Regions from separate parts of the Arthrobacter sp. NPDC056886 genome, predicted to be linked through region 2. Evidence: predicted binding sites of a transcription regulator. Region 2 holds the regulator's gene; the other holds the start of a gene.

Region 1 (8,741 bases), on a different contig from region 2:
CGGCGGCGGGGCGGTCGACGGCGCCGGATTCGTGGGCGGAAAGATCCACCAGATCCGGCTGAATGGCCCAGGGCCGGGGCAAACAAGTCTGGTGGACGGTTCCATCGCCATGCGCCGGGTGCCGTTGCCAGCGGCCGCGCTTCTTATTCCGAAGGTTGCTGTGTAGTCTCTGTCTTAGTAGACAGACTTGTTTGGTCTGGTGGCCCTCAGAGGCCTTATTCCGCTCAGTGACCGGGAGCATTGCTTCGAAAGTCTTAGAAAGCAGCCCCGTGGAACCGAACATTGACTCAATCACCCCTCCTTTGTCTATCGCCCAAGTCGACTCGACCGTATACGTGGAATCCGAGCTGCAGTCTCCCGGGTCTGAAAGGGCGGCGGCTGACCTGTCGGCCCTGCGCGAGGCGCTACTAGCCGCGGTGGTTACCCGTGTCGGCGAGGTAGAAGCCGCTGAGTGGGCCCTTGACCAGGCAAAAGCCGCGTGCGACGTGCAAATTGTTGCCGCCTTGTCGGCCGGAGTGCCGGCTGAGAAGATCGTGGAGGCGGCAGGAGAACTGGCGTCGGCCGCCCTGACTGGGTTCGTCGGAGACCGGGAACCGGTGCCCGCGGAAGGCTAGTCCACGCAAAGGTCACATCTGGTACGTCCCCACTCTTGCTGGCACACTGAGCCGATGAGTGATCCTCTCCCCCAGTCCAGGCGGCCTGGCATCCGCGCCGCGATGTTCGTGGACTTCGACAACGTCTACACGGGCTTGATGGCCTTGGACCCGGCGGCCGCGAAGAGGTTCGCCGAGGACCCCAAGCATTGGACGGAAGCGCTGGCCGCCGGCGGCGCGGGCGAGGAATCCCGGCGCTTCCTGATCCGCAACTGCTACCTCAATCCGGTGATCTATTCCAAGTACAGGCCGTACTGGACGCGCGCGGGCTTCCGCGTGATTGACTGCCCGTCCCTGACCCAGCGGGGCAAGTCGAGCACCGACATCAACTTGGTGCTGGACGCGATGGATGCGCTGTCCGGCGCGGCACATGTTGAGGAATTCTTCGTCGCGTCGGCGGACGCGGACTTTACGTCGCTGGTCCAGCGGTTCCGGGCGGCCGACCGCATGACGACGGTGATCGCGGCCGGCGCCGTGGCATTCGCGTACCGGGAGATGGCCGACAGTGTGGTGGAGTCCCACGACTTCGTGGCGATCCTCAACGGGACCTCAGCCGGAGTCCCGCGCATGGTGCCAACCGCCGGACTTGGCGCCCCGCTCCGCACCGCACCAGGTGTTCCCGGCTCCGCGACGACGGCCGCCGACGAGGTCCGTGCCCTGGTGCAGGCCGCACCGGGCCCGGTCACGGGAGCAGTGGCGGCACACCGGGCCCTGACCGCAGACCCGTCGCTGAAGACCGATTGGGGCGGCCACGGCAAGTTCGGGGCCTGGATCGCCCAGATCGGCCAGGGCGTCCAATACTCGTCCACGCCGTCGCCTGGCTGGGTGTGGGACGCGAAGCGGTTTTCGCCAGAGCTGTCCTCGCTGGCACCGGAGGACCGGCCGGCCATCGAGGAGCAGATCACCCGGGTCACGGACGTGCCGGCGCTGTCCTCCGAACAGTTCCGGCAGGTGTTCCTTTCGCTCGAGGCGAAGCTGCGCGAGCACCTGGGCAACCGCGGGGAGCTGGCGCGATCTGTCCGGGACGACTGTGTTGCGGCCGGGCAGCCGGTGTCCCGCTCGGCCGTCAACTTCGTGATCCAGGGCGTGGTGTACGCCGGGGGCTCCCTTTCCGCGGAGATGGCGGCCAGGGACCTCGCCGCCGCATGGACCAGAAATGTGGAAGAGCTGTGCCGGCTGGCCCTGATGGAGTTCGACGACGCCGAGAAGCTCGCGCTCAGGCGCTGGGCCGGCGGCGGGCTGCTGGAGTCCGGACCAGGCGAGTCCCGCTCGGATTGATCCATCAAACCTCTTTGATCGATCTATCTGAATTGATAGAATTGTGGCGTGAGACACACCACGCTCCCGGAGGCTCAGGCGGCGTCGTCGGGATTCCTCCGCCTGGTGGGACACCCCGTGCGGTGGCAGCTGCTGGCCGAGCTGGCACGCAGCGACCGGCAGGTGCGCGAGCTAACCGCACTGGTGGGTCAGAGGCAGAGCCTGACCTCCTACCATCTGGGCCAACTGCGCGCAGCCGGGCTGGTGTCCATGCGGCGCAGCTCGGCTGACGGACGCGACACGTACTGCAGCCTCAACCTGGCGGCCTACCGCGAACGGCTTGCCGCATCCGGCGCGGCCCTGCACGCCGGCTTGCGGCTGGTCCCTGCTGGGCTGACGCAACCGGCCGAGGGTCTTGGCGCACCGCCGGGCCAGTCACCGGCGCAGTCGCCCGTGCGGGTGCTCTTCCTGTGCACGGGCAACAGCGCCCGGTCCCAGATGGCCGAGGCGATTTTGGGGCGCCTGGGCGGTTCCCGGGTCGAAGCCGCCAGCGCCGGCAGCCACCCGAAAGACCTGCACCCCAATGCCGTACGCGTGATGCGTGAGCGTGGCATGGACATCAGCGGCGCCCGCTCCAAGCATCTGAGCGAGTTCACCGAGCAGCGGTTCGACTATGTGATCAGCCTTTGTGACCGCGTGCGGGAAGTGTGCCCGGAATTCCCGGGGGCACCGGCGATGGTGCATTGGAGCATCCCCGATCCTGCGGCCGAGGCAGCCAATCAGGACAGTTATCCGGCGTTTGTTCGCACAGCAGAGGAACTGAACACGCGGATCCAGTTCCTGCTTTACGCAATCGAGTACTCCCAAAAGAGTTCGGAGAGGAGCTAGAAATGCCCAACGATCTGTCGGAGCTGGTCAGCGTCCGGTACATGGTGACCGACGTCGATGCGGCGATCGAGTTCTATACAAAGCACCTCGGATTCACCCTCAGAATGAGCGCCGCACCGGCGTTCGCCGACGTCACTCGCGGCCGGCTGAGGCTCCTCCTGAGCGGGCCCAGCAGCTCGGCGGGGCGGCCCATGCCGGACGGCACGGTGCCCGCACCGGGCGGATGGAACCGCATCCACCTCATCGTGAGCGATATCGGGGCGGAAGTGAACCGGCTGCGCGAGGCGGGCCTCACGTTCCGAAACGACATAGTCAAAGGTCCCGGCGGACAGCAGATCCTGCTGGAAGATCCGTCCGGCAACGTAGTCGAGTTGTTCCAACCTGCCGGCCAATAGGGCTCAGGGCCTCCTCTGGACCTGAGGATGCCTAGCCCGGCCGAGGGAAGGCGCACCCCTCCGTGTGTGAGCCGTGCGCATCAGTAGACCCGACGCGTGCTCATCTAGAAAGCGCCGCCCGCTTTTCGCAGCCGAAGAACGGCACTGACCCCTCAGAGCAAGAGTTTGAAGCCTAAGTGCGAGGGTTCGAAGCCAAGACGCTCATAGAACCGGTGCGCTGCGACCCTGGACGCGTCAGATGTGAGCTGAACCAGTTTTGCACCGCGTCGGCGCCCTTCGGCGATTGCCCACGTGATCATCGCCCCTCCAAGGCCGTTGCTGCGAAGATCGGAACGCACGCGGACCGCTTCAATCTGCATTCGTGTAGCTCCAGCACGGGCGAGTCCGGGAATGAACGTCAGTTGCATGGTCGCAACCACCTCATCTTCGGTCGTCACGACTGCGACCAGTAACTGGGCGGGATCGGCGTCAATTGCCTGGAAGGCAAGGTCGTAGGGAGGCCGGTCCTCGATCGCAATCGAATCGACAGAAGCTCTGAGCTGGTCGGCCACCAGAAGTGCAACGATAGGCCCCACATCAGATGCGTCAGCCTGCCTCATGGCAAATGGGCCGCCAGGCAGATCGAATTCAGCGAGTGTCATTTCCCTAGTATTCCCCAGCGGTAATACATCCAGTCAACGTCGGTCACGTTGCCCCAAGTCGGCTTCCTGCCGCGACACATTCCGAACGCTTTCCCGTATGGTCTGGCGGCCAGCCGCTGAGGCGTCGGTGGAGAGAACTGGACAGAGTTGTCTCCCTGGCATAAATTCGTCTTTGACAGCGGGCCGTGGCGCGCTGCCAAAGCTTCGGCGGCGGAGCATCCTGGAGATGCAAAAGGTACAAAGGAACAGATATGAGCGCGCATTTTGACCAGTTCCTCGCAGAGGCTTTGACCAGCGACCGGGAAACCGACGGCGGGTTGGCCAAGGAAGAACTGTACGGCCTGTACACCAGCTGGTGCCTGATAAACCAGAGCCAGCCAGAGCCAGCCGAGGCCCTTTGGGCGGCGCTCGAAGGCCACCGAATCAAGCCTGAGGACAACACTCTCGCCATGTCCGGTCCCGCCGCGTTGGATTACATCGTGAGCAGTTCCCCCGACCTGGCGTAGAAGGCACAACGAAGAGTTGGTAGAACCCTAAGCGGATCACGATCCGCTTAGGGTTCGACCGTGTGGGCTGTATTCGAACAGGGGGAACGAATATGCAATGGAGCACGCCGGAACCGGGCAATCCATGGCCGAATGACATGATGATCCGCGTCGATGACGACCCACACCACCTGACTCTGCTGTTGTTTGTCCGGCAGGCATGGTCCATAGCTGGCGACCTGAATATCCGCCCCTAAGCCCCGTACCAGACAGTGGTCATTCACGGATGCCGGAAACAGCTGATGCCTCCACATGGGGCAGGCGCTGGAAGACGTCTCGGGATCAGGCGTGGGGTTGGTACCAGATCGAAGATTCAATGCACCATCCCGCGCCAGCGGGAAATGCGAGACTCCGGGGACCCTAGCCAGGGGCTGAATCCTTTAATCAGATCTCGGAGCGGCGCGGCCGCCAGGCCAGACACTCCGCCGGGCAGCCAGCTAGCTAGGGCACCGGCGGTGCGGGTGGGTTCGTTGGGTCAGCAAAGAACGCGCCAAGTCGCTTACCGATGTCCTCCGTCGTCCAGAACGACAGCAGTTGCTGACCGTCCGCGGCATCAACGTCCAATTCCACGGTGAAGCCTGGCTCGTCGCCTATAGTCCGGCTAACGCCGAAGCCGATCAGCCGGTTGTGGTCCGGTAGATCTTCTCCCATGAGGATGCTGATTCCCGCAGCCCCTTCGGAACCCTCGTCAGACGGCGAGCCGGTGCCACCATTGACCATCCAACGAGCACCGCTCGCCAGAACCGCTTTGTGCCCGGCACAGACAGGCACTTCCAGGTTGGAACCGGGCATCAGCTTGAAGACGACTGTCGGAGTCCCGGCACAGCGCAGCACAGCACACGTGGTCATGCTGGCGATGCTACCGAAGGGGAGAGTGCTCTGGGGTCCGAATCCCCTTCGTCAGCCCCGCAACCCCGCAAAGCGGCTCTTTTGTCGGCCCGTCCGGCTACACTGAATGTATCGAACATATATTCGAATAAAGGTGTGTTGTGGGCGTTGTTGTCGGTCCCCGTGTGATAGATGCGGGCATGTCGTTGCTATCCGTGCTGATCTCTCCGGTCCCAGTCGCGGCGGGGTACCCTTCGCCGGCGCAGGACTATTTTGACGGCCGGATTGACCTGAATGAGCATCTGATCAAGGACATCACCAGCACCTACGTCGTGCGGGTGTCCGGGGACTCGATGGAAGGCGCCGGCATCAGCGACGGCGACGAACTGATCGTGAACCGAGCCCTGGAACCCAAAGACGGGTCCGTGGTCATCGCCGTCCTGGACGGGGAGCTGACCATCAAGCGGCTGCGGGTCACAGGAACCGGGGTGGTGCTGCAGGCGGAGAATCCGGCGTACCCGGACATCCGGGTCCCGTCGGTCTCGGATCTGGTCATCTGGGGCGTCGCGACCCGGTGCCTGCACCATGTCTGAGGCGAGCCATGTCTAAGCCGGCCACGATGCGGCGGATGCCGCAGATCGCGCATGTGGATGTGAACTGCTTCTACGCCTCGGCCGAGCGGGCCTTCGCCCCGTCCCTGGAGGGCCGGCCCGTCGTCGTCCTATCCAACAACGACGGCTGCGCCGTCACCCGGTCCGCGGAAGCCAAGGCCCTCGGCATCCCCCTGGGCGAGCCCTGGTTCAAACTCGCCCCGCGGGCCAAGGAATGGGGTCTCGTTGCCCTCTCCAGCAACTACGAACTCTACGGGGACATCAGCGCCCGGGTGATGGAACTGCTGGGCCGGTACTCGGCGTGGCTGGAGGTCTACAGCATCGACGAGGCCTTCCTCGGCGTCAAAGGCACCCCGGGAGAACTCTTAGCCTTGGGCCGGACGATGAAGACAGCCGTGCGGCGCAACGTCGGGGTACCGGTCTGCGTCGGAATCGCCGGGACCAAGACCCTGGCGAAACTGGCGAACAAATGGGCCAAGAACAACCCGGCCTTCGACGGGGTCTGCCACTGGGACTCCGTGGCCGCCGCCGACAGGGAATCCCTGATGGCCCGACTGTCCGTGATCGAGATCTGGGGTGTCGCTACCCGGCTGACCAAACGACTCAACGCCCTCGGCATCCAGTCCGTCCTTGACCTGTCCCAGGCCGATCCGGTCATGATCCGGGACCGCTTTTCCGTGGTCATGATGCGTACGGTCCTGGAACTGCAGGGAACCCCGTGCATCCCGATGGAGGAGGAACGGATCGGCCGGGACCAGCTCATCTTCTCCCGCTCCTTTGCCACCCCCATCACCACCGCGGCAGGGATGCGGCAGGTCCTGAGCGTCTACGGCCAGCAGGCTTCGGCGCGGCTGGCCAAACACGGACTGCAGGCCAAGGTCCTCACGGGGTTCGCCGGCACCTCACACTTCAATCCGAAAGACACCTCCTATCCCTCGGTATGCGTGCCGCTGCCGATGCCCACCGCGGACCCGGTCCTGCTCACAAGGGCTGCCCACGCGCTCCTCCCCCTCATCCACGAGGGCATCAGGTACGCCAGGGCCGGCATCATGGTCACCGACCTGCGGCCCACCGGCAACCAGGCACCCCTGGCCCTGTTCGAAAACCCGCACGAGGAACGCCGCGTCGGCACCCTCTTGGAGGACGTGACCCGCCGGTACGGCCGCGGCTCCATCGGCCTCGGCCACGCCGGAATCCGGGGCGGGCCGGACTGGACCATGAAACGAGACATGCTTTCCCCCCGCTACACCACCCACTGGGACGAACTCCCCCTCGTCAAAGCCGCCTAGCCCAACCCAAGGCCGCACCGCGGCACTGAACTGCTCCCCGAAAGAACTCCCCCATGACCCTTGCACCCGAAGCCCCCACCGAGACCTCCCACCTGCAGGTCCGGACCGACCCGGACGGCAAACCCCTCGCCATCCGGCACGACGGACGGATCTGGGTTGTCGATCCCGGGACGGAGTCCCAGCACTGGTCCGGGCGTGACGCCGGCTGGGACACCCGGCGTGCTCCCGCCGCAGGCAGCGCCGGCCCGGGCAGCACCGAACACTGGCGTGTGCAGGCACGCCTCTGCTCGACGTCGGCGCTGCGGACCTTCACGCTGCGCCGTGAACCGCTCTCTCCCGGGTGGTTCCTGGCGGACATCAGCGACGGCGAAGAGACAACAGAAAAGTGAACCGTCAACCCATCAGCGATCAGACATGGGAGGGGATCAGAAAAGAATTCACGCTACCGGCCCTGGACCAGGTCCGCCGCCGCCTCTCGGAGCTCATGGAGGACCCGGAACCGGTGATGCAGCAACTCGTTCGGGTCTTCATCGACGACGGCACCTTCTGCCCCGGGTTCCAGTTTCTCCCCGGCGGACAACTCCGCCCGCCGGTAGTTGAGCTCTTTCAGCGTGCATTGGAGCTGCAGATCCCGCACAACTACTTCACGGTTTGGATGGTCACTCCGTCCCGGGACCTTGCCGGCTCCCGCCCCGTTGACCTGCTGAAGAACAGCCGCGCCCCTCTGCTTCGCGCGCTGGAATCCTACCGCCGGCGCTAGGACTGGCTCTTGCCCGCGCTCGTGGGCTGCGTGGCGCCGGAGGCCCGGTAGTGACGCACGGCGCTGGACGGATCAGGTGCGATCGATTCTGCTGGCGCCGCTCTGTGGAGCGATCCGATTCAACTGTTCCTCGTCGGCGTCGCCGTGCCGTTCACGCAGTTCGCGGCCACGCCGGATGTCTTCTTCTTCGTTCGCCTGCAGCTTGTCGCTCTTCTTGGTGTCCCGGGGCGGCAGCTGGATGGTCTCCTCGGCCTCGATGCCGGCCTGGAGCTGGCGGCCGCGTTCCATCTCGGCGTCGAACTCGGCACCGAACAGCAGTGACATGTTCAGGATCCAGAGCCACAGCAGCGAGATGATGACGCCGCCGATCGCACCATAGGTCTTCTCGTAGCTGCTGAAGTTGGCAACGTACAACGCGAAGCCGAGCGAGGCCAGCAGGAAGATCACCAGCGCGATGAAGGATCCCAGGCTCATCCAGCGGAACTTGGGCTGCTTCACGTTCGGCGTGGCGTAGTAGAGAATGGCGATCGCCAGCACGACAAGCACCGCCATGACCGGCCACTTAAGGATGTTCCATATGGCCAAGAAGGCGTCGCCCAACCCAATCACGTTGCCGACGGACTCAGCCACCGGCCCTGTGAGGACCAGCATGGCGGCCAGCACGACGACGATCAGCAGGTTGACGATGGTGACGCCGAGCACGGTGCCCCGGAGCTTGATGAACGGCCGGCCCTCGTCGATTTCGTAGACCCGGTTCATTGCGCGAGCAAACGCCCCGACGTAACCGGAGGCGGACCAGAGGGCGGTGAGGATGCCGAGTACCAGGGTGAGTCCGGCAGTGGAGGAACTGCTGAGCTGCTCGACGGGCTGGCGG
Region 2 (8,741 bases):
GTAGTTGGGAGCGGCCGTCAGGACGCCGGCAGGGTCAGGAGGTAGGCGGCCAGCAGCGACATTCCGGCCAGGACATAGAAAACGATCTGCACCCACAACGGACTTTTCTGCTGCCGGAAAGAGATCGCGCCGCCAACCAGCAGGCCCGCGACGCCCATGAGCACCAGGGACCACATCTAGGCGGTCCGTTCCGGCGCCGCGGTTTGTTCCGCGGCTGGACGCAGGCCCTGGACCCAGTTGCGCAGCAGTCGGGCGCCGGCGTCGCCGGACTTCTCCGGGTGGAACTGGGTGGCGCACAGCGGGCCGTTTTCCACAGCCGCGATGAACGGGGCACCATGGTCGGACCAGGTCACCAGCGGCGCGGCCATCCGCGGCTGGATGACGTCGAAGTCCCAGTGCTGGACGCCGTAGGAGTGCACGAAGTAGAAGCGCTCGCCCTCGACCCCGGCGAACAGCTTGGACCCTTCAGGGGCGGAGACGGTGTTCCAGCCCATGTGCGGTACGACGTCGGCAGGCAACAGTTCCACCTTGCCGGGCCACTCCCCCATGCCCTCGGCTTCCGTGCCGTGCTCGACGCCGGCCTCGAACAGCACCTGGAGCCCGACGCAGATGGCCAGCACAGGGCGGCCTCCGGCGACACGGCGGCCGATCATGCGGATGGCGTCCACGGCTTTGAGTTCGCGCATGACGGTTTCGAAGGCGCCGACACCGGGGACCACCAGGCCGTCGGCGTTAAGGACGTCCTCAGGCTTGGAACTGAGGACGACTTCGGCGCCGGCCCGCTCGAGCGCGCGGACGGCGGACCGGACATTCCCGGAGCCGTAGTCCAGCACCGTGACAGTGGGCTTTCCCTCCGGGGACACCGGCTTGGTCGCGGCGGCGGGATCGATGATGGCCCCGTCGCGGAGCAGCGGGCCGCTCACAAGGCACCCTTTGTGGACGGGATGCCCTCCACGCGGGGATCCGGTTCGACGGCTGCGCGCAGCGCCCGGGCAAAGGCCTTGAACTGAGCCTCGACGATGTGGTGGGGGTCGCGCCCGGCGGTGACGTTCATGTGCAGGCAGATCCCGGCGTGCAGCGTGATCGCCTCGAAGACGTGGCGCGTCAGGGAGCCGGTGAAGTGGCCGCCGATCAGGTGGTATTCCTGGCCTGCCGGCTCCCCGGCGTGAACCAGGTAGGGCCGGCCGGAGACGTCCACGACGGCTTGTGCGAGGGCCTCATCCAGGGGCACGGTCGCCTCGCCGAACCGGCGGATCCCGGCTTTGTTGCCCAGGGCGGTCCGCAGGACCTCGCCGAAGGTGATGGCCACGTCCTCGACCGTGTGGTGCACATCGATGTGGGTGTCCCCGGTGGCCTTGACGGTCATGTCAATCAAGGAGTGCTTGCTGAGGGCTGTCAGCATGTGGTCGTAGAACGGGACCGACGTGCTGATGTCTGAAACGCCGGTGCCGTCCAAGTTGATCTCGACCAGGACCGAGGACTCACTGGTGGTCCGTTCCATGCGTGCGGTCCGGCCCTCGGCGGCGGTGGATCCCGTGTTGCTCATGTAGATGTGTCCTTTGGAAGAAGGCAGGGTGTTGGGCAGTGTGGCGGGGTGCTCGGGGCTCCCCACCAAGTCTAGGCCTGCGGCTTTGCGGAGCCGTTCAGGATGCGTTCAAGGGCCTCAAGGAAGGCTGTGGTTTCCGTCTCAGTGCCGGCGGTCACGCGAAGGTGCCCGGGAATGCCGACGTCGCGGATGAGGACACCGGCGTCCAGCATGCCCTGCCAGACCTCGTGGGGGTTCTCCAGGCCGCCGAAGAACACGTAGTTGGAGTCGGAGGCGGCCGGCCTCAGGCCCAGCCGAGTCAGTTCGGACACGATCCTGTCGCGCTGGCGTTTGATGTCCTCGACGTCCGCCATGAGCGCCTCGCGGTGGCGCAGGGCGGCCAGGGCCGCGGCCTGGGTGATGGCGGAGAGGTGGTACGGGAGACGGACCAGGCGCAGGGCGTCCGCGACCTCCGGGGCCGCGGCCATGTAGCCGAGTCGCGCGCCGGCGAGGGCGAAGGCCTTGCTCATGGTGCGCGACACGATCAGCCGCTCCCGGCCGGGCAGCAGGGTGAGCGCGCTGGGCGTGCCGTCGTGGGCGAACTCGTGGTACGCCTCGTCAACGATCACGACGGTTTGGCTGGCCTCGCCGGCGTCGTAGACGGCCTCGACGACATCAAGCCCCAGCCCCGTGCCCGTGGGGTTGTTCGGGGAGCAGAGGAAAACGATGTTGGGCTGCAGCTCCCGGACCTGCCGGGCCGCCGATTCCGCGCTGAGCCCGTAGTCTGCCGCGCGGGCGCCGACGATGTACTCAGTGTCCGTGCCGGAGGCCAGCAGCGGGTACATCGAATATGTGGGAGGGAACCCGAGGGCTGTCCGGCCGGGGCCGCCGAACGCCTGGAGGATCTGCTGAAGGACTTCGTTGGAGCCGTTCGCGGCCCAGATATTCTCCGCTTCCAGGCCGTGGCCAAGATATTCCGCGAGGGCCTCGCGCAATTCGGTGAACTCGCGGTCAGGATAGCGGTTCAGGCCGACGGCGGCGGCGCTGACGGCCTCGGTGATCGCCGCCCGGACATCGGCGGGCACGCCATGGGTGTTCTCGTTGACGTTGAGCAGGATGGGAACGTCCAGCTGCGGCGCGCCATACGGACGCAGGCCACGCAGATTGGTTCGGAGGGGCAGTCGGTTGAGGCGCTCAAGCTGGTCAGTCACGTGACCAGTTTAAGTGGTACCGGCACGGGCGCTGAAACTGTGACGCCTGCAACGGCACTTGGGTGAGGGTAGTTGGGTGATGGAACTTGGCTTGCCGGACGCTACTTGGACGGGACGAACAGCTCCTGGCCCGGCATCACACGCGCGGCATCCAGGTTGTTCAGCTGCACGATATCGGCCACAACGTCGCGGGGATCGCGCTCCGGGGCCACGGACCCCGCGATGGCCCAGAGGGACTCCCCCGGCTGCACTGTGACGGTAACGGTCGGTGTCGGGGAGAGCTGGTCCGCGGAATCCGCCGCCTTCGCGGGTGCGTTGAGGAATCCGCTGAACGACAGAATGAGCGCCGCCAGCAGGATCAGCGGGACACCGAAGAAGACGAAGCGTCCGCGCCGGGTGAGCCGCAGCGGCGCTTGCTTGGGCCGACCGGCGGAAACAGCGGCCGCCACCCCTAGCGGTGCGGGCGACGTCGGGGAGGTGCGCGGGCCGGCGTTGATCGGGTACACATTGCCGTAACGGATGCTGCCCTGGCCGAAACTGGTCTGGTCGACACTGCTCTGGCGGGCGCCGCTCTGGCTTGCGCTGCTCTGGCCGATGGTGCTGTGGCCGACGCTGCCGAGATCCACCACGCCACTGGCACCAGCCCTGCGGTGGTGATTCGTGACGCCCTGAACGAAAGTGCCTTGAAACGCGCTTGAAGCTGACATGAACTGAGCCCTCCTGGACCATACGGTGCCGCCCGGCGTACTCCACGTACTCGCCGCCAACCGGCCGAACCTTCGAACATAGAACCGAACACCGGATCCGGAGTCGCAACTCCGAACTCGAACACATATTCGAACTCTGCTTGTTCTGTTTTAGCACTTACTAACGAACGATGTCGAGACTCGCTAGAACAAATGTTTGAAAAAGCTTTGCGGCTGGCCTATTTTTGAGGGACAGAACAACCACAAATGAATTCACTGGGTGAAGTCATTGGTAGTTGATCAGCAGGGTCTGACATTTCAGACCGGAAGTTCCCGGTGACAGCAGCCAAGGCAGCCGGGCGGAACGGAAAGGCGTTGGCGAACATGGCAGCACAAGCCACCGGCGGCAGGGCCACCTCACGGAGCCCGCAGCCCGCCCGGGCCCCCAAAAGCCTCACCGTCCGGCAAAAGAAAATCCTGGAGACCATCCAGCGGTCCGTCACGGACAAGGGCTACCCGCCGTCCATGCGCGAGATCGGCGACACTGTCGGTCTGGCCAGCCTGTCGAGCGTTACCCATCAGCTCTCCCAGCTCGAAAAGCTCGGTTACCTGCGGCGCGATCCGAAGCGCCCGCGGGCCATGGAAGTGCTCATGCCGCTGACCCTGGACGAGGGGACCACCCCGATTTCGGGAGTCGAGAAGTCCAGCGGCCTGCGGGCCGTCGGCGGCCTGTCAGTGAATGAACTCGCCAGCGCCACTGACACCGCAATGGTGCCACTCGTCGGACGCATCGCCGCCGGCGGACCGATTCTCGCGGACCAGGTGGTGGAGGATGTCATGCCGCTGCCCCGCCAGCTCGTGGGCCACGGCGAACTCTTCATGCTCAAGGTGGCGGGCGACTCGATGATCGATGCCGCCATCTGCGACGGCGACTGGGTGGTTGTCCGCCGCCAGGGCGATGCCGTCAACGGCGACATCGTTGCCGCGCTGCTGGACGACGAAGCCACGGTCAAGACATTCCGCCAGCGGGACGGCCACACGTGGCTGCTGCCGCAAAACACCCAGTACGAGCCCATCCTCGGCGACCACGCCGTCATCATGGGCAAAGTCGTCTCGGTGCTCCGCTCCCTCTAGCGGCTGCGGCCGGGTCATCCCGGACCACGTAAACCCAAAGCAAACGTCCCCGCCGGTAATCCGGACGGGGACGTTCGCGTTTTCTGGTCGACTGGCTCCCCAATTGCCTATTTGGCGGCCTGTGCCGATTCTTTGGCCAGGCGCTCCAGGGCCGCCATGGCTATCGACGAATCGGTGGTGGGCCAGAAGGGCGGCAGCGCGGCGCGAAGGAATCCGCCGTAGCGCTCCGTGGACAGCCGCGAATCCAGCACCGCTACCACGCCCTTGTCCGACGTCGAGCGGATCAGCCGTCCGGCGCCCTGCGCGAGCCGAATGGCGGCGTGCGTGGCCGAGACGGACATGAAGCCATTGCCGCCGGCCTGGGCGACGGCCCGCGAGCGTGCCGTCATCAGCGGATCGTCCGGCCGCGGGAACGGAATCCGGTCAATGACCACCAGCCGGCAGGACACTCCGGGAACGTCGACGCCCTGCCACAGGGACATCGTGCCGAACAAACAGGTGTCCGGCTCGTCCGCAAACTGCCGCACAAGCGCCGTCATGGTCGACTCCCCCTGGCACAGGATGCTGAGGCCCAGCCGGGGCCGCATGGCCTCGGCGGCTTCCTCGGCCGCGCGCCGCGAGGAAAACAGGCACAAGGCACCGCCGCCGGAAGCGCGGATCAGCTTCTCGAGTTCGTCCAAGGCCTCGGGGGACGTTCCGCGGCCGGGTTTGGGCAGGTGCCGGGCGACGTAGAGGATGCCCTGCTTCGGATAGTCGAAGGGGGATCCGACGTCGACGCCGGTCCAGCTCGGGGCGCCGTTGCCAACGAGGCCGAGGCCGCCGGCAGCCGGCTCGAAGGCAGCGCCGATGGCCAGCGTGGCCGAGGTCAGGATGACGGTGTGGTCCGCGAACAAACCCTCGCGCAGACGCCCCGCGACGCTCAACGGCGCAACATTGATCAATGCCGGCGAGCTCTCGTCCGGCTGGGAGTAGCCCTGCGCCGGGTCGAAGCTGCTGTTGCGGGAGAACCACACCACTTCGCGGTTTTCGCGCGCTGCCAGGAGCCGCTCACAGAGTTCCAGGATGACCATCAGGCGTGAGCGGGCCAGCTGGCGTCCGCCGTCGGCCGACACGGAGCTGTCCCCCTTCGAATCAGACAGGGCGGCGCGGCACGCGTCGCGCAGCTGGTCGATGCAGTCCAGCTGCTCGCTGTTCAGCCCGTTGGGCATCAACCCACTCGGGACGCCGTCGATCGCCAGCTCCAGATGGGAGGCAGCATTGTTCAGCGCGTCCACGGTGATGCCCGTGTGTTTCCGGGCCCCGGACGCGGCGGCATGCACCATCGCCACGGAGAGCTGGCCGGAGACCGCGCCCGTGACGCGGTCCTGAAGTTCGTGCGCCTCATCCACCACCACGACGTCGTACTCGGGCAGCACCGCCAGGCCTTCGAAGGCGCTGACGGCCAGCATGGCGTGGTTGGTGACCACGACGTCGGCGTCGGCGGCGTTCTGCCGGGCCAGCTCGCTGAAGCATTCGGCCGCGAGCGGGCACTTCTGCGCGCCGAGGCACTCCATGGAGGTGACCGAGACCTGGCGCCATGCCCGGTCCGTGACGCCTGGCATGAGCTCGTCGCGGTCCCCCGTCGTGGTCCCCTCAGCCCATTCGCGCAGGCGGACGACTTCCTTGCCCATTTGCGAGGACGGCCCGCCCACTGCGGCGGCGAAATGCGGCACGCTGGTATCCTCCCCGAGGGAAAACAGCTGTCCCTCGGAAGGTTCCTCGGACGGGAAACCGCCCTCGAGCTTGTGCCGGCACACGTAGTTGGACCGGCCCTTCACCAGGGCGACCTTGACGGGCCGTGCCAGGGCAGGGGTGATGGTCTTGAGCAGCCTGGGCAGGTCCCGGCCCACGATCTGCGTCTGCAGCGCCAGGGTTGCGGTGGAGACCAGGGTGGGCTTGTTGCTGGTCAGCGAATGGGCGATCAGCGGAATCAGGTACGCCAGGGATTTGCCGGTCCCGGTGCCGGCCTGGACCAGCAGGTGGTCGCCGCTGTCTATCGCGCGCGCCACCTGCCGGGCCATTTCGTGCTGGCCATCGCGGCTCTGGCCGCCCATGCCGGACACGGCACGGTCGAGAAGTTTAACCACGAACTCCTCACCGGCCGCGCCCGCAACCGCAGCGGCGTCGCCTTCGGCGTCTGAGCCACCTTCTAAGCCGCCTTCTAAGCCGACGTCGGCGCCGGCCGATGCGCCCGCACCTCCGGCGGCGTCCAATTCAGCGTCAGACGCGTCGGCGTCAGCAGGTCCGGCGTCAGCCCTGGTCACCGCAGCCTCAGTCATTACTGACGAAGGGATCCAGTTCGGCTGCGAGTCCTTCACGCACCATCACCACGGCTCGGGTCCCGGTCTCCTCGTGGTCGAGGCTGAGGATCTCGGCGTCGGTCTCGTGGAGCTTGCTGAGCAGGTCCCCGCGGTTGTACGGGATCAGCAGTTCAAGCTTCACGCTGGGCCGCGGAATGCCGTCGCTGATGGCCTTGAGCAGCTCCGGAATGCCTTCACCGGTGCGGGCCGAGACCACCACGTGGCGCGGTTCACGCTGCTTGAGCCGCTCCACCACAAACGGGTCTGCGGCGTCGGCCTTGTTCAGGACAATGATTTCCGGAACCTTGCGCGCGTCGACTTCGCTGAAGACGGTCCGGACAGCGGCGATCTGGCCTTCCGGATCCGGGTGCGAGACGTCCACGACGTGCAGGATCAGGTCCGAGTCGGCCACCTCTTCCAGCGTGGAGCGGAATGCCTCCACGAGCTGGGTGGGCAGGGACCGGACAAATCCCACGGTGTCCGCCAGGGTGTACCCCAGCCCGTCAGCGGTTTCGGCCTTGCGGACGGTGGGGTCCAGGGTGGCGAACAGGGCGTTCTCCACCAGCACCCCGGCGTCGGTCAGCCTGTTCAGCAGCGAGGATTTCCCGGCGTTGGTGTACCCGGCGATCGCCACCGAGGGCACCGCATTACGACGGCGGTTGGCCCGCTTTGTTTCCCGGGCGGGCTTCATGGCGGCGATTTCACGCCGCAGCTTGGCCATCCGGGTGCGGATCCGGCGGCGGTCCAGTTCGATCTTGGTTTCACCGGGACCACGCGAACCCATGCCGGCGCCGGCCCCGCCCACCTGGCCACCGGCCTGGCGGGACATCGACTCGCCCCAGCCACGCAGGCGCGGCAGCAGGTATTCCAGCTGCGCCAGCTCCACCTGCGCCTTGCCTTCGCGGCTCTTCGCGTGCTGCGCAAAGATATCCAGGATCAGCGCCGTGCGGTCAATGACCTTGACCTTGACGATGTCCTCCAAGCCGCGCCGCTGGGACGGGGCCAATTCGGCGTCGACCACTACGGTGTCGGCGCCGGTGGACATCACGATGGCTTTGAGTTCCTGCGCCTTGCCGGAGCCGAGGAAGGTTCCGGGATCGGGCTTGGCCCGCCGCTGGACCAGCCCGTCGAGGACCTCCGAGCCGGCGGTCTCGGCGAGGGCCGCGAGTTCGCGCAGCGAGTTCTCGGCATCCGCGAGGGTGCCTTCGGTCCAGAGGCCGGCCAGGACGACGCGCTCAAGGCGCAACTGCCGGTATTCGACCTCGGTGACGTCTTCGAGTTCGGTGGACAGGCCGGCCTTGCGGCGCAACGCGTGGCGTTCCTCAAGATCCTGCTGGTCGCCGTCGAAGTTGGTGTACACCTCGTCCAGGCGGGAGATGGCCTGTGCTTTGCCGAGTACCGACGTCGGGCCGCCGGTCACGCCGGCGCCTCCGTTGGCGCCCGCTCCGGAGCCGCCGCCACGGCCTGCGCCTGGGGCGGGGGTGTCCTTGGACAGGATCCGGTCGATTACAGCCTGAATCTCCTCAGGACTCATGTCCTGGGCTGCTGAATCGGGTCCGGTGTTGGGGTGGCTGGTCATGGTCTCCTTTAAGGGTTCGGCACTTTCAGAATAGTGCCGATTGGTGCTCTGTGGGGCGGTATTCGCGCTGGGCTGACGGCGGGGGGTCATGCAGGCCTCCTGGATTGCCCGCGGCAACGGTGCCGGGGCGGGGCTGGCTCCGTCCGGAGCGGTGGCTAGGTGTTGGGTAGAGGCGGCAGAAGCGCCTGGCTGTGAGAACACTGGCTATGCGAGGCGGTGCCTGTGGAAAACGCTGCCTGTAGTAAACACAGTGAGGTAGGTGCCCTC

The links. The regulator LexA, encoded in region 2, represses DNA repair genes until DNA is damaged. The targets are predictions, from matches to a motif close to TCGAACANNTGTTCGA.
Region 1: a site for LexA is predicted at 5,340-5,355, ahead of ACFRJ8_RS08335 (LexA family protein). Genes of this name have one in related genera too.

What each region holds. Positions count from the first base shown of each region.
Region 1 is NZ_JBHUBT010000004.1:36,262-45,002, forward strand. It holds gene ACFRJ8_RS08300 (hypothetical protein) at 270-614, shown strand; gene ACFRJ8_RS08305 (NYN domain-containing protein) at 669-1,931, shown strand; gene ACFRJ8_RS08310 (ArsR family transcriptional regulator) at 1,980-2,798, shown strand; gene ACFRJ8_RS08315 (VOC family protein) at 2,801-3,193, shown strand; gene ACFRJ8_RS08320 (GNAT family N-acetyltransferase) at 3,346-3,834, opposite strand; gene ACFRJ8_RS08325 (hypothetical protein) at 4,086-4,340, shown strand; gene ACFRJ8_RS08330 (hypothetical protein) at 4,821-5,228, opposite strand; gene ACFRJ8_RS08335 (LexA family protein) at 5,369-5,800, shown strand; gene ACFRJ8_RS08340 (Y-family DNA polymerase) at 5,809-7,107, shown strand; gene ACFRJ8_RS08345 (hypothetical protein) at 7,161-7,496, shown strand; gene ACFRJ8_RS08350 (hypothetical protein) at 7,493-7,867, shown strand; gene ACFRJ8_RS08355 (YhjD/YihY/BrkB family envelope integrity protein) at 7,940-8,741, opposite strand, start outside.
Region 2 is NZ_JBHUBT010000015.1:47,436-56,176, reverse strand. It holds gene ACFRJ8_RS21500 (hypothetical protein) at 18-176, opposite strand; gene hisH (imidazole glycerol phosphate synthase subunit HisH) at 177-923, opposite strand; gene hisB (imidazoleglycerol-phosphate dehydratase HisB) at 920-1,546, opposite strand; gene ACFRJ8_RS21485 (histidinol-phosphate transaminase) at 1,618-2,736, opposite strand; gene ACFRJ8_RS21480 (LysM peptidoglycan-binding domain-containing protein) at 2,838-3,185, opposite strand; gene lexA (transcriptional repressor LexA) at 3,807-4,556, shown strand; gene ACFRJ8_RS21470 (ATP-dependent DNA helicase) at 4,664-6,874, opposite strand; gene hflX (GTPase HflX) at 6,867-8,474, opposite strand.